DNA from 3 places in the Paenibacillus sp. J22P277 genome. Region 2 is predicted to be linked to each of the others. Evidence: predicted binding sites of a transcription regulator. Region 2 holds the regulator's gene; each other region holds the start of a gene.
The links. Region 2 encodes LexA, which represses DNA repair genes until DNA is damaged. Its sites were predicted from a motif close to CGAACATATGTTCG; they were not measured.

Region 1 (6,616 bases), 430 kb from region 2:
GAACAGTTTAACGCGTCGGACACGAAAAAGAAAGAGTTGACGCCTCTTTCGCCCCGCCCGCGCGGCCCGGCGCAGCGAGACAAACAGTTGTCTCCACGGACGAAAACGATTACAATACAAACATATTCCCATTTCAAGCGAGAGAAAGGTTGATCCGCGTGAGCCAAGCGAAAAAGAAGCCGCCGATTAAGAAATCCAATGAGAAAGAACAAATCAATAAGAAAGCGCTCGTTTGGATCGGATCGATTTTCGTCTTGATCGTTATCGTCATGACCGTACTTCTTATTATTGACAAGTAGGTTTTTCGATTAGTCAAGCCATTTGTAAACCACAGCGGGGTTCGTCTCGTTCTCGGCAGGCCGCAAGCGGAAACGCTTTGCGATCGGCGCGGGAGTATCGGGAAGGACGCCGCTTTTTATCGTGACCTTCGTTCCGAGCGGCACCAGATCGTACAGTTCCTCGAGATCCTTCCGGTTCATCCGGACGCAGCCATGCGACTCGTCCTTGCCGACGCTGGATGGATCGTTCGTGCCGTGGATCGCGTACAGCGAGTCCGACAACGTCATGCCGCGGCTGCCGAATTCGCTGTCGTCGCTTCCGTTCGGATTGCGCACCTTCTCGCTGATGACGAAGCTTCCGGACGGCGTCTTGTCCCCTCCGAGTCCGACCGCATAGCTCCGGACGATCACGTCTCCGCTTACGACGGCCAGCTGATGGTTGTCCTTGTCGATGAGGATCGAGAGCGGCTCCTTCGGGAGCGTCGTCTCTTCGGACGAAGCGGCCGGGCCGCCCCCCGCTTGTCCGTTATTCGATTGATCGGCAGCGCCGTGCGGCTCGCTTTCGCTCGGGTCCCCGAAGCCGGTCGGGCCGGACGCCTCCGCCTTCATCGACCGAAGCAACGGCGCGAACAGCTTTTCCATCGTTTTGCTGCTGCCCGAGAGCGTGTTACCGGGGTAAGGCCGCACCAAGTCGGACAGCTCTTCCGGCCAAGCCTCATGGCGTTCGCGGTAATGCGCGATCGCGCTCGTCAGCGTCCAACGCTGTTCCTGCTCCTCGCTCCATGCCGCGTACGTTGTCCGCGCCTCCGAAGAGGCGTCCGGCTGGCAGTCGCAAGCTTTGGCGTCCAGCAAGCCGACGTCGGATCTGCCTTTGCCTTTCTTGGCCGTTTGCGCCAGCAGACGCGTATTGCCCGTCCATTTACGCCATTTCCCGCTCTGTTCCAGGGCGGCGGCCAGCCCTTTATCCGCTTCGCCGGCATTGCCTTGAAGCAGCGCGCCGAGCGCTCTGCCGAGCATCGCTCCATCGCCGCCGGCCGGCTTTACGACGACTACCCTCAAGCCGCTCCCCGGCGCCGGAGCGTCGGCGGAATCCGCGGCGAGCGGCGGCTGCTCCGCCGCCGGATCGGCCGCTTCGTCGGAATTGCCCGGCGAGATGAACAGCATGAGCGCTAGCAATCCGAGCAGCGCCGCCGACGTCCGGAGCACCGTCATCCGCAGTCCCCGCTTGCGATTCCAGGCGGCGATCATTTGCTTCGGTTCGTTCGCCAGCGGATGCTGCTTGCGCTCGTATGCATCGTAGATGCTGCCGGATTGGAGGAAGCAATAATTCGCCTTCGCTTCCTTGCCTTCCAACATATATTGCTTGCCCAGCAGATACCAGGCCATGCGGTTATCGGGATGATTTTGGACATAGCGCTTCAAATAGTTCATATCGTCCTGCGTTTCCATCTGCGACCTCCTGCTTTCGGAATCCGGTAGCTACTATATCGGCAGATGAACCGTCCGGATAACATCCGAACGCGATTTTTTTAGCAATTCTTTGCTGGTGACGGTCGCGTGACGGTATTCGTCTCCATGACAACACGAAAAATCCCATCCCCCGGGCAAGCGGGAAATGGGATTCGAGTGCGCTTTATTCGTATTAGTTATTGAAAGGCGCGTCCGCGATTTTGATGGAGTCCGTCGGGCAGCCGTCTGCCGCATCTTGCAGATCATCGTACAAATCTTCAGGGATCTCGGTGTTGCCATGGTTACCGTCGCTGCCGAAAATAACCTCCGCCAAACCTTCATCGTCGTAGTCGTAGATGTCAGGTGCCGTTGCTCCGCAAGCTCCGCAGGCAATACACGTATCTTTCTCAACCCATGTAAACTTCGACATCGTGGTTTCCCTCCTATTAATTGTAAGCGCAGCACTTACGTTAGTATTTTGTTAAGCATACAACCCTCAATCATCACTATATAACATATGCTCGTCCCTTTGCAAGGATGTCCCTCTAATTCGTTTGTTGCGGATCAAGGCCGACGGATCGTCACCGAGCATGCCTGCCGTGAGCACCGCGTCCTCGCCGAATTTGTCTCTCAACCTATCCATCGTTCGCGTAAGCGCCTCTTTCTTCGGCTGATCGCTATAGTTGAATAGATCCAGTTGAACCGCGGTATCGGCCAGCAGGGACAGGTTCTGCAGCGTGATGCCGAGCAGGCGCGCCGGCTCGCCCCGCTTCCAATGCTTATCGAACAGCTTGCACGCTTCCCGGTGAATATCGGACGCGGAATCCGTTGGAACGGGGAGGGTGACCGAACGGCTGATCGTCGTCATGTCCGGCCTCCGGATGACGATCTGGATAGTCGAGGCGATCATCTTCTGATGCCGCATTCTTCTTCCGGTCTGATCCGCGAGGTTCAGCAAGATTCGGTGCGCTTCTTCCCGTTCGGTCACGTCCTTCGGCAGCGTCGTCGTGTGCCCGATGGATTTGTTGAGTCCCCGCTCGGCATTGACGGGGGCGTAGTCGTAGCCGTGCGAGGCCGCCTTCATCCAGGAACCGACGACGCCGAAATGCTTCACGAGCATCGTCTCCTCGGCGGCGGCGAGCTGACCGATCGTCCGGATGTTGAGCTTGACGAGCTTCTCCGCCGTTTTGCGGCCGATGCCGAACAGCGTATCGCAGGGCTTATGCCACAGCAGCTCGGGTACGTCGCGGATGCGCAGTACCGTGAAGCCGTTCGGCTTCTGCATGTCGGAGGCCATCTTGGCAAGCAGCTTGTTCGGGGCGACGCCGATGGAGCAGGGCAGATCCCACTCCTTCCGTATCCGCTCCTGGATGTCGCGCGCGATCTGCAGCGGTTCCCCGAACGCGGAAGACCCGGTAATGTCCAAGTAGCATTCATCGATCGAGACGGCTTCGACCAGCGGCGTGTACTGTCTCGCGATCGACATGAAGCCCCGCGAATAAGTGCGGTACAGATCGAAATCGGGCCTGATCATCAGCATATCCGGACAGCGCTGCAGTCCTTCCCGCACCGTCATGCCCGTCTTGACGCCATGCGCGCGCGCCGCGTAAGAGGACGTGACGATAATGCCCCGTCGCTGCTCCACGCTACCTGCCACGGCCGACGGCTTTCCTTTATATCGTTCAGGCTCCTCCGCTTCATGGACGGAGCAATAGAAGGCGTTCATATCCAAATGAAGAATGACACGGCTTTTGGGAGACGCCGCTACCCCGTCTTTCGTCATCGCTCGCGATCACCCTTCCTTGGCATTAGCCGATCATATGATCGTATTTTCAGCATACCAATCGGCCGCCCCGAACGTCAACTTCAAGCTATGCGCCTAATCGGCCCACGTTTACGCACCGCCCTTCTAATGCTATAATAAAAAATTATGACTGCGATTGAAAAACGGTTACAAGGAAGGGGGCTTTTGCATTCATGGGAAATACGATCTCCATATTCGACACGACACTTCGAGACGGCACGCAAGGAGAAGGCATCAGTCTTTCCGCGGAGGATAAAGTCAAAATCGCCCAGAGGCTCGATTTGTTAGGCGTTCATTATATTGAAGGCGGAAATCCCGGCAGCAACAGCAAGGATATCGAATTCTTCCAGCGCGTGAAAGGCTTGAAGCTGAACGCCAAGCTGACCGCGTTCGGCAGCACGAGGCGCAAGAACAGCCTCGCCGAGCAGGACAGCAGCCTGCTGCGGATCGTGGAATCCGGCGTTCCGGCCGCGACGCTCGTCGGCAAGTCGTGGGATTTCCACGTACATACCGCGCTGCAGACGTCCTTGGAAGAGAATCTGTCGATGATCTACGATTCCTTCGCTTTCCTGAAGCGCCAGGGCGTCGAAGCGATTTTCGACGCGGAACATTTCTTCGACGGGTACAAGCATAATCCCGACTACGCCCTTGCCGTCCTGCGCAAGGCGCAAGACGCCGGCGCCGACTGGATCGTGCTGTGCGACACCAACGGCGGTACGCTCCCTTCCGAGGTCCATGCCATCGTAACGCGTATCACCAGCGAGCTTAGCACGCCGATCGGCATCCACACGCATAACGATTGCGAGCTTGCCGTCGCCAACACGTTGGCCGCGGTACAAGCCGGTGCCCGCCAAGTGCAGGGCACGATCAACGGCTACGGCGAGCGCTGCGGCAACGCGAATCTGTGCTCGATCATCCCGACGCTTCAATTAAAGATGGATTATCGCTGCATCAGCGACGACCAGCTCCAATCGCTGACCAACACGGCCCGCTATATCAGCGAAATCGCGAACGTGCACATGCCGGTTGCCCAGCCTTACGTCGGCAATGCCGCATTCGCCCACAAAGGCGGGATCCACGTCTCCGCGATCATGAAGGATTCCAAGACGTACGAGCATATCCAGCCGGAGCTCGTCGGCAACAAACAGCGCATCCTCGTCTCCGAGCTTGCCGGCCAGAGCAATATCATCTCCAAGGCGCAGGAGCTTGGACTGGATATTAACGCCAACAACGAGAAGACGAAACGGATCATGGAGAAAATCAAGGATCTGGAGCATCAAGGCTATCAATTCGAAGGCGCCGACGCATCGCTCGAGCTGCTGCTTCGCGAGGCCTTCGGCGAGATGAAGGAAATCTTCAAGCTGGAATCGCTCAAGATGCTCGTCGAGAAGACGAACGGCAGCGGCATGAACGCCGAAGCGATCGTCAAAGTCAATGTCGACGGACAACCCATCTACATGGCGGCGGAAGGAAACGGCCCTGTCAACGCGCTCAACAACGCGCTGCGCAAGGCGCTCGAGCAATTCTATCCGAGCATCAACGATTTCCATTTGTCCGATTATAAAGTTCGGGTCATCGACGAGAAGGACGCGACGGCGGCCAAAGTCCGCGTGCTCATGGAATCGACCGATTTCAAAAGCACCTGGAATACGGTTGGCGTATCCAGCAACGTCATCGAGGCGAGCTGGGAAGCGCTGGTCGACAGCATCCGCTACGCGCTGTTGACGAAAGCCAAAATCGATTCGCATGACGAACCCCGCGAGCAGTTCGGACTGCTCAATCATTAAATCGCGCACTCGCGCGCAAAAAGCCGGAAGCTCATAAGCTTCCGGCTTTTTGTTACCTCCATGCGTTCCTTACGTACTTGCGCTTGCTTTCGCCTCGGTCTCGGCGTCGAGCCACTTATCGATGAATGCCTTCCATTGGGCTTTCGAGATCACGCCTTCGATTCGCTCCCTGACGATTCCGTTGCTGTCCACGAGCAGGCTGATCGGAAACGAATTCACTTTGTAGAGCTTCTGCGCGTCGCCGTCCCGATCCATCAGAATCGGAAACGACAGCTTCTGCTGATCCACGAATTCCCGGGCCTGCCGCTCCTTGTCCACGCTGGTCGCGTTAATGCCCAGAATCTCGAGCTTGCCGTCGTAATCCTTGGCCAGCGACAGCAGGTCCGGCGCTTCCATCTCGCACGGATAGCACCAGGAAGCCCAAAAATTCACGAGCAGCAGCTTATCCCGCTTTCCGCCGATCGCGACGGACTGATCCTTCAGATCGGGAAGATTAAGCGTCGGCGCGGTATAACCCGGCTTAGGGAGCATATCCGACGACGCGGCCAGCGCATCGTCATGCTTGCCTTTATTTTGATAAACTGCGGCACCTGCCAGAATAAGCACGATGACGAGCAATACGATCGATCGTTTCATAATGCGCCTTCTTTCGGAATAGTTGTCGATTAACGCGAGGAACACTTCCTACATGTTACCATGTTCAAGAATGGAAGCTCAAGTTCGGGGGTACATTAACCGGCGAGACCGGCGAGGTCATCACATCGACTTGGAGGTCTTTGAACCATGAAGCAATCGGCCAAATCCCGCGGAACGGCAGGCAGCCCGGGGAAATTACGAACGGCGGAATCCGGCGGCGGAAGCGCCTCGAAAGCGAAGCAGCAAGGCAAAGGCGGCGGAAAGTGGCTGGAATACGTCGCGCTCGCGACCGTCCCCCTCGTACTCGTATTAGGCAACTCCATGCTTGTCCCGATATTGCCGGAGATGGAGCGCGAGCTTCACATTTCGACATTTCAAGCCAGCCTCGTTATCACTTTATTCTCCGTTGCCGCCGGTCTCATTATTCCCTTCTCCGGTTATCTATCCGATCGTTACTCCCGCAAAGCCGTCATCCTGCCTTCGCTTGCCCTCTACGGCATAGCCGGCATCGGGGCGGGCGTGGCGGCGGTCATGCATTCATACGGCTTCTTGATCGCCGCTAGAGCCCTTCAAGGAATCGGCGCGGCGGGCACCTCTCCGATCGCCATGGCTCTCGTCGGCGACAAGTATAAGGACGGCGAGGAAAGCGAAGCGCTCGGACT
Region 2 (6,616 bases):
TTTCGGTAAACGGAATTCCGTGCTGCTCGGCAAATGCTTTCAATCGCGCCGTCATCGGTTCAATCGGATATCGGTTCATGACGCGCGAGAAGACCCAATTGCCGCCCTTATGCTGCTCGATCACGATATAGCCTTTCTGCGTGTTGATCGCTTTGATATTGCTGACGTACACGTTGCGATCTCCGGCGAAACGGCGGGTGCGAACGAAATCGCTTCCGACCGACAGGTACGGTCTGCGCAGCAGGAACAAGCTCGCAAGCACCACGTAACAGGCAATCGTGACCCAGAACATCGTGTCGGCTTGCTTGAACGCGTCGGAATTGATCGTCACGATCACATAGAATAGGATGAAAAGCAGCAGGAACGCCGGCATCAGATAACTGCGGCCTTTGAAGGTATCCAGCCCTGCCTTGCCGGACTTCGCCGACATGAGCGGAGCTTGTCCGTGTTTCTTGCGCTGCTTGTTGATTTGCTCTTGATTCTTTTGTACTTTACGCTGCCACGATCTTGACACGGATGATCCCCCTTAGCAATCTTCAAACATTCTCTGGTTTGGCGGCCGATTAGTACGGCCGGGCGAATTTGGCGATAAAGCGGTTCGGGTATTCGCTCGGAAGCGCGCTCGCTTCGTCGAGCGCATGCCATACCGAATCCGGCATGGTCCAGCCGATGGCGCCCATGTTGTCCTGGTACTGCTCCAACGTGCTTGCGCCGAAGATCGGCGAGGTGATGCCTTTGCGCTGCAGCAGCCAAGCAAGCGCGATCTGCGACGGCGTTTTATCCAGTTCCGCGGCCGCGGACCGAACGGCATCGAGAACGGCGAAATTTTTATCCGACGCCCGAAGCGCCCAGGAGCTCTCGCCCAACTTCGACGTCAAGCGTCCGCTGGTCGGTTCTTCGCGCGTATAGCGGCCCGTCAGGAAGCCGCCTCCGAGCGGCGCCCAAGGAATGATGCCGATATTTTCCTCCAAGCAGAGGGACAGCATCTCGCGATCCATTTCCCGGCTGACGAGGCTGTATTGCGGCTGGATCGATATGAACCGGGCGTACCGTTCTCGGTCGCTCGTTGCAAGCGACTTCATCAACTGCCATGCAAAAAAGTTGGAACAGCCGATATAGCGCACTTTTCCCGCCGAGATCAGATCGTCCAGCGCGCGCAGCGTCTCTTCGATCGGCGTGGCATGATCCCAGACATGCACTTGATAGAGATCGATATAATCGGTATCGAGCCGTGTCAAGCTGGCTTCCGCCGCGTCCATGATGTGCTTGCGGGAGACGCCGCCGCTGTTCGGATGCTCGCCTGTCATGAACCGTACTTTCGTAGCGAGCACGACTTCGCTGCGCCGGCCTTTTATCGCTTTGCCCACGATCTCTTCCGATCTGCCCTGGACATACACGTTCGCCGTGTCCAGGAAATTGCCGCCGCGGTCCAAAAAGTCGTGCGTCATCGTAATGGAATCCGATTCGTTCGTCGTATTGCCGAAGGACATCGTACCGAGACATAATTCCGAGACCGCAAGCCCGCTGCGACCTAATAGCCGATATTGCATTCGGTTTCCCCTCCTCGAAATGGCAGATGATTAATGCTTGATCGTTCCCCCGTTTTCTTCCTCGTCCTCCGCCCATTTGATCGTGTCCAGCTGGTTGCGGAAATTCCGTTTGAAGTTATCCAGGTACATGCGGCGCAGCTCATCTCGCTCCGCCAGCTCTTCCGGCGTCAAGCCGACCGTTTTATTCTTTCTCGAAAGCTCGTTGATGCGAGCGATGATCTTCTCCATTCTGCGTTTCTCCTCTCGTCTTTCAGGCCAACATCACATCCTTTACTTTGACATTTTTAATCATCCATTGTCAAGGCGAAGCGGCCTTTCGTCAAGCTGTTCGGAACTTATGATAAAATAGAAAAAGACCGAACGCATGCGTTCGGTCTTCGATCCATCTATAGACGGATGACGGCTCAGCGATCGGCAGGGACGATAAGCTTTTGTCCCGCTCTCAATTCGCTGGAGCTTAAATTATTCCGTTTCTGCAGATCGTACACGGTTCTGCGAATATCCTCGTCTTCCGTTCTTACGCTGCTGGCGATTTCCCATAGCGTATCTCCCGAACCGACAATGATGACTTGTTCCGATGCTGTCGGTACGGAGGGCTGCTCGCTGTCCGCATGTCCGGTCAATAAGGAGAATCCGACGAACAAGAGCAAAAAGAATAGAGAAGCGGCCGCCAATCTGATGAGCAGCCGTTCGGTTGCGCGTTCCCTTCGTACGCCGCGAACCGATCGCGGAGTCACCGGTTTATCATTATAAGCAGTCGAGTATGTCGATATTGTTTGCATCATGATCAGCACCCCAAACGTTTGTTCTGTTCTTGTGAAATCAGAATAACACGAACATCCGTTTGCAGTCAACAGATTTTAGAACATTTGTTCGCCGCAAAATGCGAACTTGTGTTTCTCGAACTTATGTTTGTACGAACTCCGGTTCTGTGCTATAATTTTACACAAATGAACCTTTGGAGTGATTTCGGTGTCGAAACTTTCAAACCGCCAGCAGGCGATACTTGAATTCATTAAGATGGAAGTCCGGGAGAAAGGCTATCCACCTTCCGTACGCGAGATCGGCGAAGCGGTTGGACTTGCTTCCAGCTCGACCGTCCACGGCCACCTGGACCGTTTGGAGAAGAAAGGCCTGATCCGCCGCGACCCGACCAAGCCCCGCGCGATCGAAATATTGGATGGGGACGACAACGAAATTCCGTTCCCGCTGGCCATAGCCAAGGTACCGGTCGTCGGTAAAGTCACCGCCGGCGTTCCGATTACCGCAACCGAGAATATCGAGGAATATTTTCCTCTTCCAGCCGATAAAGTCGGCGACGATAACGTCTTCATCCTTAGCGTTATCGGGGAAAGCATGATCGAAGCAGGCATTCACGACGGCGATTACGTCATCGTCCGCCAGCAGCAGAGCGCGATCAACGGCGACATCGTGGTCGCGATGACGGAAGACGACGAAGCGACCGTCAAGACCTTCTATAAAGAGAAGGATCATATCCGGCTTCAACCGGAGAACTCCACCATGGAGCCGATTCGCCTCCGCAACGTCAGCATTCTCGGCAAGGTCATCGGACTCTTCCGCGATATTCATTAATTCGTACGTTAAAAGGGCAGTCACCGCTTTCCAAGCGTTGTGACTGCCCTTTTCCCATGCTCTTCCGTCCCCTGCGCTTCGGGTACCTAGGACCCGATTTCCCGAAACAGCAAATTGCGGTACGTAAATCGGCTGCTCTTGAATTTAAAATTGAGTTCAACGCCCGAAAAGCGGATCGCGATCGACTTGAGCGCACAGGTCTTCACCTTCCGTCGAACGAGGCAGCGTACGCGCGCAACATCCTTCGCATTCACCGCGGCTGCCAGAGCGGCCGCGTATGCCTTCGAGCCCGCCATTGCCTTGTAGAACGGAAGAACGTCCCTGGCGATCGCCCGATGGATCGGCGTCGAGAAAGTAAACTGCGTGGAACCCGGCGGAATGGTCGTGCCATTCGAATATTGAAGAACCGGCGCCGGGAACGCGAAATCAATAAAATATCCGATGCCGTTGGTAGAAAAGCCATCCAGCTTGGCCGGCTTCGTCACCGCTTTGAACAGCGCGATCAGCGTGTCCAGATCGCCTTGCCTGACCGCTTTCGACCATCGCAGCGCATAGTTGCGATCGCGCGCGATTTTCTTATAGAAGGGAATCATGATGGCAGCCACATGGGATAGAATCGGACCGGTCAGCTTAAACGCCCCGCCCTTGGCTTCCGGTTTCCCTGCCATTCCCGCCACACCCTTTCGGTAACTTTTAGTATGGCATTATATGCCGGCGCGAGCGTACGAGTGCGGAGACGGCGGCAGGTTCGCCTCTATGCAGTCAAGAGCCGGGAGACGCCCGGGAGCGAAAACCTGTTCCTTCGATCACTCCTCCGCTCCGCGAACAAGGGACGACAGGACAACAAACAGCACGCCTCGGCAACTGGCAGCCCATGTCGCAGTTGCCGTCTCCGCCTTGCCAATATCCCGTCGGCAACTCATTCCCGCTCCCTTAAACGCAAAAAACCCTTGGCATGTAAATGCCAAGGGTTTGGATTGCTCTAGTAGAGCGCCAGGTATTGGTCTCTCTCCCACTCGTGGACTTGCGTGCGGTACATGTCCCACTCGATTTCTTTCAGCTCGTAGAAATGTGCCAGCGCATGATCGCCCAACGCATCGCAGATGACTTCGCTGCGAAGCAGTTCGGTCAAGGCTTCTTTCAGATCGTCCGGCAAGCTCGGGATGCCTTCGTCGATCCGCTCTTCCTCGGTCATGACGTAGATGTTGCGATCCGTCGGAGCCGGCAGCGGAAGCTTGTTGCGGATGCCGTCCAAACCTGCTTTGAGCATGACCGCCAGTGCGAGGTACGGGTTAGCTGCCGGATCCGGGCTGCGCATCTCGACACGCGTGCTGAGGCCGCGGGAAGCAGGGATGCGGATCATCGGGCTGCGGTTGCTGGCGGACCAGGCTACGTAGACAGGCGCTTCATATCCCGGTACGAGACGCTTGTACGAGTTGACCGTCGGATTCGTGATTGCCGCGAACGCGCGGGCATGGCGCAGCAAGCCGGCCATGTAATAACGCGCGACTTGGCTTAGGCCAAGCTTGTCGCTCTCGTCGTAGAAGGCGTTCTCGCTGCCGCGGAACAGGGACTGATGGCAGTGCATCCCCGAACCGTTGACGCCGAATAAAGGCTTCGGCATGAACGAAGCATGAAGGCCGTGCTGGCGGGCGATGGTTTTGACGACCAGCTTGAACGTTTGGATCTGATCGGCTGCTTTGATCGCATCCGCGTATTTGAAGTCGATCTCGTGCTGCCCCGGTGCCACTTCATGATGGGAAGCTTCGATCTCGAAGCCCATTTCTTCGAGCGTCAGCACGATTTCGCGGCGGCAGTTCTCGCCAAGGTCCATCGGCGCCAGGTCGAAGTAACCGCCCTGATCGTTCAGCTCCGTCGTCGGGTTGCCGTTGGCATCCGTCTTGAACAGGAAGAATTCCGGTTCGGGACCGACGTTCATGGACGTGAAGCCAAGCTCTTCGGCTTCCTTTAGCACGCGTTTCAGGATACCGCGCGGGTCGCCGGCGAACGGCGTGCCGTCCGGCATGTACACATCGCAGATCAGGCGGGCGATGCGGTCTTCCGCTATCCAAGGGAATACAACCCATGTGTCCAGATCCGGATAGAGGTACATATCGGATTCTTCGATGCGCACGTATCCTTCGATGGATGAGCCGTCAAACATCATTTTATTGTCCAACGCTTTCTCGAGCTGGCTGACGGGAATTTCGACGTTCTTGATCGTGCCCAGCAAGTCGGTGAACTGAAGGCGGATAAAACGAACATTTTGTTCTTTCGCGATGCGTCTGATGTCATCTTTGGTGTAGCTCACGGAATCAGCTCCTCTGTTATGGTGGTGTAAGGATTACTTGCGTTGTCGTTATTTCTTGTTATAGAAACGGGACAACTGGCCTTGGATCAAAGAGGCCTTGCCCGGTCTCTTCTCAAGCAGCTGCTGTTTCAGCAGGCGGTGAAGCTGTGCGTCGGACAACTCGCGTCTCTTCACTTCCGACAACTCGCTGACGACGGTGGCGTCCTCCGATTCCTTGGACACCGGGTTCATCACCTGCTTGATGCCGGCAATATTCACGCCTTTCTCGATCAGCGACTTGATCTCCAACAGTCGCTCCACGTCGTTGAACGAGAACAATCGCTGGTTGCCGCTCGTGCGCGCGGGTACGATCAACTCGTGCTGCTCGTAGTAGCGGATTTGGCGGGCGGTCAAGTCGGTCAGCTTCATTACGATGCCGATCGGAAAAAGCGCCATATTTCTGCGTATTTCGTCACCCATGTCGCATCAACCTTCCAGTATCTGATATATGCTCTCATTGTACCGCCATGCCAAATACATGTCAAGTTGTGTGAGGTTTTATGTAAGGTTTAATTACAATCAACTCTCGTTCGGCTAGCACGGACAACGCATTCAGAACACCGTATTTGACATGGGCATACGTAAGCCCGCCTTGCATATAAGCGATATAAGGCTCGCGGATAGGCGCATCCGCCGACAACTCCAGGCTGCCGCCCTGCATGAATGTTCCCGCCGCCATTATGACGGGATGCTCGTAGCCGGGCATGTCCCACGGCTCGGGCACGACATGGGCATCCACCGCCGAGGCACGCTGCACGCCCTGTACAAACGCGATCAGTTGATCGGCGTGCTCGAAGCGGATCGCTTGAATCAGATCGGTCCTGGGCGCATCAAAGCGCGGATTGCTTTCGAAGCCGAGCAGTTCGAACATGGCCGCGCCGAAGACGCTGCCCTTGAGCGCTTGTCCCACGAGATGCGGCGCGAGAAACAAGCCCTGATACATGGCGCGAAGCGTCCCGAGCGTGGCGCCGACTTCCCCGCCGATGCCCGGCGCCGTCAGCCTGTACGCGGTGAGCTCCACCGCTTCCTGCGTGCCGGCAACGTAACCGCCCGTCGGCGCGAGTCCGCCGCCGGGATTTTTAATCAAGGAACCCGCCATCAGATCGACGCCGACCTGCGTCGG
Region 3 (6,616 bases), on a different contig from region 2:
AAAGAGGCGTAGAGACGATGGAACGCGCGAAAGCGGTATTGAAGAAGGAACGCAAAAAAAGAACGGAATCCGGCCATCCCTGGATTTTTGCCGGCGAAATCGACCGCATGGAGGGCGAAGGCGGTCCCGGCGGTCTGGTGGACGTCGTAAATCACCAGGGCCGATACCTGGCAACGGGCTATTGGAATCCGGCATCCCAGATTACGATTCGGGTCATCGGCCATCAGCCGGTGGAGGCGATGGACGAAGCCTTTTTCGCCGAGCGCCTGCTGCAATGCAAGCAGCACCGCATCCGGTTCGTGAACGGCAGCGATTGCCGGCTCGTATATGGCGAAGCGGATTTTCTGCCTGGGCTTATCGTCGACCGGTTCGGCGAAGTGCTCGTCGTCCAGCTGCTGACGCTCGGCATGGAGGCGCGCAGGGAGGCGCTCGTCGCGGCGCTGGTTGCCGTGTTCGAGCCGAAGGGCATCTATGAACGAAGCGACGTTTCCGTGCGCGCATTGGAAGGTTTGGAGGAACGCACGGGCATCCTTTACGGAGAATGTCCGCGGATCGTGGAAATCGTGGAAAACGGCTTGAAACTCGAGGTCGATATCGTGGAAGGCCAGAAGACGGGCTACTTTTTCGATCAGCGCGAGAACCGCGCGTCGATCGCCCCGCTTATGACGGGCTGGGGAGGACGAAGCGGAATTCGCCTTGCGGAGCAGCCGTTCGACGAGAATGCCGCCGAAGCCGACGATACCGGCACGATTGCCGAACTGAAGGAACCTCGGCTCGTCCCGGTCAACGCCAACGGCAAGGTCGTGACGTTCCCGTACTGGGACGGTGCGACCGTGCTGGAATGCTTCGCCCATACGGGCAGCTTCACGCTCCATGCCTGCAAGTACGGCGCCAAGAAAGTGACGTGCCTGGACGTCTCCGCCCATGCCGTCGAGACGGCGCAGCGCAACGTCGCGCGCAACGGATTTACCGACCGCGTCGAATTCGTGGTCGCGGATGCCTTCGAGTATTTGCGCGGACAAGTGAAGGGCATCGAAGAACGGATGGAGCGCGGCAAGGCTGCCGTCGCCAATGCCAACGCCAAAGGGCCGAAGCTCGATACGTCGAAGCCGCTAAGCGGCGAGGCGGGCCGCAAATGGGATGTCGTCATTCTGGATCCGCCGGCGTTCGCCAAGTCCAAGCATGCCATCGAAGGCGCGGTCAGAGGCTACAAGGACATCAACCTGCACGGCATGAAGCTGGTTAACGAAGGCGGCTATCTCGTGACGGCCAGCTGTTCGTACCATATGCGGCCTGAGCTGTTCCTGGAGACGATCCAGGCGGCGGCGGTCGATGCCGGCAAGACGCTGCGGCTGATCGAATGGCGGGCGGCGGGCAAGGATCATCCGCAGATTCTCGGCGTGAACGAAGGGCATTATTTGAAATTCGGCATTTTCGAGGTGCGCGGCAAATAGAGCTGCGGGACTCCGGCAGCCTGGCGGCCGGGATAGGTAATTTGCGGCTGAGGGCGGTTCTTCGGAACCGCTCTTTTTTGCGCTTGTACGGGTGGGAAAAGGGCAGCCATGCGGGAGGAGAAGGATTTACCTGTGGCGGCATCGAACAAACATTCGCGTTTTCGGGTGAACAGATCGCATCCGGTATGCTAGAATAGAAGAATCGAGTAGAAGAATCGAACGTAAGAACCCAATAGAAGAATCGAATACGCGAAAAGAAGAGGTGGGCGCATGGCGCTTCGTTTTGTTATCGGCCGCTCGGGGGCGGGGAAAACCCATCATTGCCTGTCGGCCATCACGAACCGGATCCTGGAGCAGCCGGACGGCGCTCCGCTGATCATGCTGGTGCCGGAGCAGGCGACCTTCCAGACGGAATACGCGCTGCTCGGCAGGCCGGAATCGCCGCTGAAAGGAACGATCCGGGCGCAGGCGCTCAGCTTCCGGCGGCTTTCCTTCCGGGTCATGCAGGAGACCGGGGGAACGGCGCTGACGCCGATCAGCGAGAACGGCAAAAACATGCTGCTGTACAAAATCGTCTCCCGCTTGAACAAGGAGCTGCAATTGTTTCAGGGCAGCGAAAGCCAGCACGGGTTCATCGAACGGCTGGGCGAGCTGATGACGGAGTGGAAGCGGTACGGGATCGACGCCGAGGCGCTGCGGGCGTTCGGGGAACATTACATAGCCAGTACGCGGAGCTCGCTGCTCGGGCGGAAGCTCGGCGATCTGCAGCTCATTTCGAACCGGCTCGAGCAAGAGCTTGCCGGCCTATACATAGACGCGGAGGATTATTTGGCTTGGTTGGTGAAAGGGTTCCATGAGGCGCCTTCCATGCGCGATTGCGAGATTTGGGTCGACGGCTTCCACGGCTTCACCCCGAAGGAACTCGAAGCGCTCGAAGCGCTTATGAAGCATGCCAAGAACATGACCGTGACCCTTTGCTTGGACAAGCATTACGGAAACGGGGAGATGCCGCATGAGCTGGACCTGTTCCGGCCGACGGCCGAGACCTTCTTGAAGCTTCGCGATCTCGCGGCGAACAACGGCATGGATATCGAGGAGCCCCTCCTTCTGGGGGGAACTCCCTATCGGTTCCTGGACAGTCCAATGATTGCCCACGTCGAACGGCAATACGGCCATGCCGGACGGAAGCCGCTGCGGTTGTCGGCCGGCGAGCTCGCGGAAGGCGCGATCTCGCTGCACGCGGCTTCCGGCAGAAGGGCGGAAGTAGAAGCCGCCGCCCGTGACATCGTGCGCAGGGTCCGGGACGAGGGCTTGCGTTACCGCGATTTGGCCGTCATGGTCCGCAACGCGCCGGATTACAACGATTACATCAAGGCGATCTTCGCGGATTACGGCATTCCGTTCTTCCTGGACCAGAAGAACGCCGCGCTGCATCACCCGCTCGTCGAGTTTATCCGTTCCGCGCTCGAGATCGCATCATTCGGCTGGCGGTTCGAGGCGGTGTTCCGCTGCATCAAGACGGAGCTGCTCATTCCGGACGACGGCAGCGTCACGAGGGAAACGTTCGACTTGCTGGAGAATTACGCGCTGGCAACGGGCATGAACGGCAACAAGTGGCTGTCGCTCAGTCAATGGAAACCGCTTATGCGCGATACGCTGGACGGCGATCCCGTGCAGGCGGGCGAACGGGAGCTCCGCGAATTCGAAGCGATCATGGACGCGCGCGAAGCCGTTGTCCCCGTACTGAAGAAATTCATCCGCGAGCTGAAGAAGGCGGCGGACGTCCGGGGCATGTGCGAGGCGGTGTACCGGCTGCTGATGGCGGTCGACGCTCCCGATAGGCTGGAACGATGGAGCCGCAAGGAGAGTGCCGCGGGCAATGCGCTGCGGGCGCGGGAACATCGCCAGTTATGGGAAGGCGTCATGGATTTGCTGGACCAGCTGACGGAGATGACCGGTTCGGAGGCCGTCCCGATCGAGTTGTTCGCGGGCATGGCGGAGACGGGCCTCGAGAGCCTGAAGCTGGCGTCGGTGCCCCCTTCGCTCGATCAAGTGCTGATCGGCAGCATGGACCGGACGCGCTCGGGCAATATTCACGTCTGCTATCTGCTCGGCGCCAGCGACGGCGTCATGCCGCAGCGGATGCAGGAGGACGGCGTGCTGACGGAGCAGGAGCGCGAAACGATGGAAAGCGGCGGTCTCGTCATGGCGCCGGGCGTCCGCAGGAAGCTGCTCGACGAGCGGTTCATGATCTACAACGCGCTCACCACGCCGAGCCGGCATCTCTGGATCAGTTGGCCGCTTGCGGACGAAGAAGGCAAGAGTCTGCTGCCTTCCGAGGTTATCCGGCACGTAAAGGGGCTGTTTCCGGGCCTCGAGGAAGCGGGAGCCGCCGTCGAACCTGCATCGGGCATGCCGGAAGCGGAGCAGCAGTCGTTCATGGCGCATCCCGAGCGGACGCTGTCCTATCTGATTACGCAGCTGCGGGCATGGCGGCACGGAACGGCGATCTCTCCCATCTGGTGGGAGACCTACAATTGGTACGCGGTCAGGCCGGACTGGCAGCACAAGCTGGGGCGCCTGGTCGGTTCGCTGCAATATTCGAACGAGGAGCCTTCGCTTTCCCGCGAGACGGCGGACATGCTTTACGGTAAGCTGCTGCGGGGCAGCGTCTCCCGGATGGAACGGTTCGTCTCCTGTCCGTTCCAGCATTTCGCCATACACGGGCTGCGGCTGCGCGAACGGGCGCAGTACAAGCTGGCCGCGCCGGACATCGGACAGCTCTTCCACGCCGCGCTCAGCCGCCTGACGGAAACGCTCGGCGACCGGTGGGGCTCGCTGAGCGCGGAGGAGCTGCGCGAGCATTGCTCGGCGATCGTCGGCGAGCTGGCGACGCGGCTGCAGTCGCAAATCCTTTTCAGCAGCAGCCGCCATCAATACGTGGCGCGCAAGCTGACGGATATCGTCGGCCAAGCGGCCGTCATTCTCGGCGAGCATGCGCGACGGGCGGCGTTCCGACCGGTGGGGCTGGAGATCGGCTTCGGACCGGACGGTCCGCTGCCGCCCGTGACGATTCCGCTCGCGGATGGCAGAACGCTTGAGATGGCCGGCAGGATCGACCGCGTCGACGCGGCGCAGACGACGGACGGGCTGCTGCTGCGCGTCATCGACTACAAGTCGAGCGCCAAGCAGCTTCGCCTCGAGGAAGTGGCGTACGGCATGGCGCTTCAGATGCTGACGTATCTGGACGTGCTGCTGACGCATGCGCCGGAGTGGTTGGGGCAGCCGGCGAAAGCGGCCGGCGCGCTGTATTTCCACGTGCACAATCCGATGCTCTCTTCGTCGAACGGCTTGCCGCCGGCGAAAGCGCGGGCGGAAATGCTGAAGCGGTTCAAGCTGAAGGGCCTCGTGCTGGCCGACGAAGAAACGGTCAAATTGATGGACAATGCGCTGACGACGGGCTATTCCGATCTGCTGCCGCTCGCGCTTAAGCGGGACGGCGGGTTCTACAGCAGCTCGTCCGTCGTATCGGACGGCCAATGGGACACGCTGCGCCGATCCGTGCGCGGCACCTTGCGCCGCATCGGCGACCGGATCGCCGGAGGAGACGTGTCGATCTCGCCTTACAGGCTGGGCGGCAAGACGCCGTGCCAATTTTGCGATTACAAGCCGGTCTGCCAGTTCGACCCCCTCATCGAAGGCAACGAATACAACAAGCTGCAGAAGACGGGCAAAGACGAGGTGTGGCAGCTGCTAGCTTCCGCGGAAGACGATGCGGCAGACGACGCGGAACCCGCGGATCGCGCGAGCGCTGCGGAACGTTCAGGAGAGGAGGAGGAAGCATGACGGCAACGAACGAGCATCGGGTACCGCCCAAGCCGGCCGGGAGCACATGGACGGACGACCAATGGCGGGCCATCGTGACGGAAGGAAGCAACATTCTCGTAGCCGCCGCGGCGGGCTCCGGCAAAACGGCCGTTCTCGTCGAACGGATCATTCGCAAGATCGCGAACGATACGGACGTCGACCGGCTGCTAGTCGCTACGTTCACGAAAGCGGCGGCCGCGGAAATGAAAGAGCGCATCCGGATCGCGCTGGAGAAGGAGCTGGACAAGAAGCCGGACTCCGATCATCTGCGCAGGCAGCTCGCGCTCATGGGGAGGGCGTCGATCACGACGCTTCATTCCTTCTGCCTGGACGTTATCCGCCGGTATTATTCGTTGATCGGCCTTGATCCGGGGTTTCGGATCGCCAACGAGACGGAAGCGGAGCTGCTCCGCATGGACGTGCTGGACGCGTTGTTCGAAGAGCGGTACGCCGGTCCGGACAACGAAGACGAGCACGGTCGTGGAGCAGATGCGGCTTTCCTGGCGCTGGCCGACCGTTTCGGAGGCGAGCGGGGAGACGAGCCGCTCTATGCGCTCGTGCTCAAACTGTACGATTTCGCCCAGAGCCATCCTTGGCCGAAAGCATGGCTGCGGCAAACGGCCGCGTCGTTCCGCGTGCGGGATGCCGCGGAGCTCGGACGCACCGAATGGGTCAGCAGTTTGGGGGATGCCGTGGCGTTGACGCTTCAGGGCGCGGAGAGCCTGCTGGAACTGGCGCTCGACGTCGCGCGCATGCCTGCGGGACCGGATGCGTACGGCGAGACGCTCCAGGATGATCTGGCGCTCGTCCGAACCTTGATCTCCAAGGTGGCTAGCTTGCCATGGGAAGCGTGGCACGAGGGGTTCTCGGCGGCAAGCTTCGGCAAGCTGAAGAGCCAGCGCGGCGACGCGTGCGACAAAGGGCTGCAGGAGAGGGCGAAGGAGCTGCGCGAGCGGGCGAAGGACATGATCGGCGGCTTGAACGACGAGCTGTTCGTGAGGACGCCGGATGAATTCGTCGCGGAGCTGCGGGAATCGGCCCCGTACATGGCGACGCTGGCGGAGCTCGTGGAGCAGTTCGGCGACCGGTTCGAGAGGGCCAAGCTCGAGAAGGGCTTGATCGATTTCGGCGACATGGAGCATTACTGCCTGCGCATTTTGCGGGACGGCACGTCCACGCCGGAACGGATGGTGCCGTCGCCCGCGGCGCTGGAATACCAGCAGCAGTTTCAGGAGGTCTTGCTCGACGAATACCAGGACACGAACATGGTCCAGGAAGCGATCGTCTCGCTCATC

Region 1: the regulator LexA is predicted to act here: its motif matches at 3,541-3,554, upstream of AC50YL_RS13185 (DNA polymerase IV).
Region 3: the regulator LexA is predicted to act here: its motif matches at 1,597-1,610, upstream of addB (helicase-exonuclease AddAB subunit AddB).

The regions. Positions count from the first base shown of each region.
Region 1 covers NZ_JBXENS010000003.1:930,860-937,475, forward strand. The annotation lists gene AC50YL_RS13170 (hypothetical protein) at 159-299, shown strand; gene AC50YL_RS13175 (L,D-transpeptidase) at 309-1,727, opposite strand; gene AC50YL_RS13180 (ferredoxin) at 1,921-2,157, opposite strand; gene AC50YL_RS13185 (DNA polymerase IV) at 2,224-3,510, opposite strand; gene cimA (citramalate synthase) at 3,705-5,318, shown strand; gene AC50YL_RS13195 (TlpA family protein disulfide reductase) at 5,388-5,954, opposite strand; gene AC50YL_RS13200 (MFS transporter) at 6,102-6,616, shown strand, end outside.
Region 2 covers NZ_JBXENS010000003.1:496,451-503,066, forward strand. The annotation lists gene AC50YL_RS11240 (hypothetical protein) at 1-514, opposite strand, end outside; gene AC50YL_RS11245 (aldo/keto reductase) at 564-1,550, opposite strand; gene AC50YL_RS11250 (DUF896 domain-containing protein) at 1,581-1,778, opposite strand; gene AC50YL_RS11255 (LysM peptidoglycan-binding domain-containing protein) at 1,955-2,335, opposite strand; gene lexA (transcriptional repressor LexA) at 2,523-3,143, shown strand; gene AC50YL_RS11265 (hypothetical protein) at 3,230-3,811, opposite strand; gene glnA (type I glutamate--ammonia ligase) at 4,126-5,454, opposite strand; gene AC50YL_RS11275 (MerR family transcriptional regulator) at 5,503-5,913, opposite strand; gene AC50YL_RS11280 (methionine gamma-lyase family protein) at 5,975-6,616, opposite strand, start outside.
Region 3 covers NZ_JBXENS010000001.1:670,870-677,485, reverse strand. The annotation lists gene AC50YL_RS03520 (class I SAM-dependent rRNA methyltransferase) at 18-1,454, shown strand; gene addB (helicase-exonuclease AddAB subunit AddB) at 1,725-5,300, shown strand; gene AC50YL_RS03510 (UvrD-helicase domain-containing protein) at 5,297-6,616, shown strand, end outside.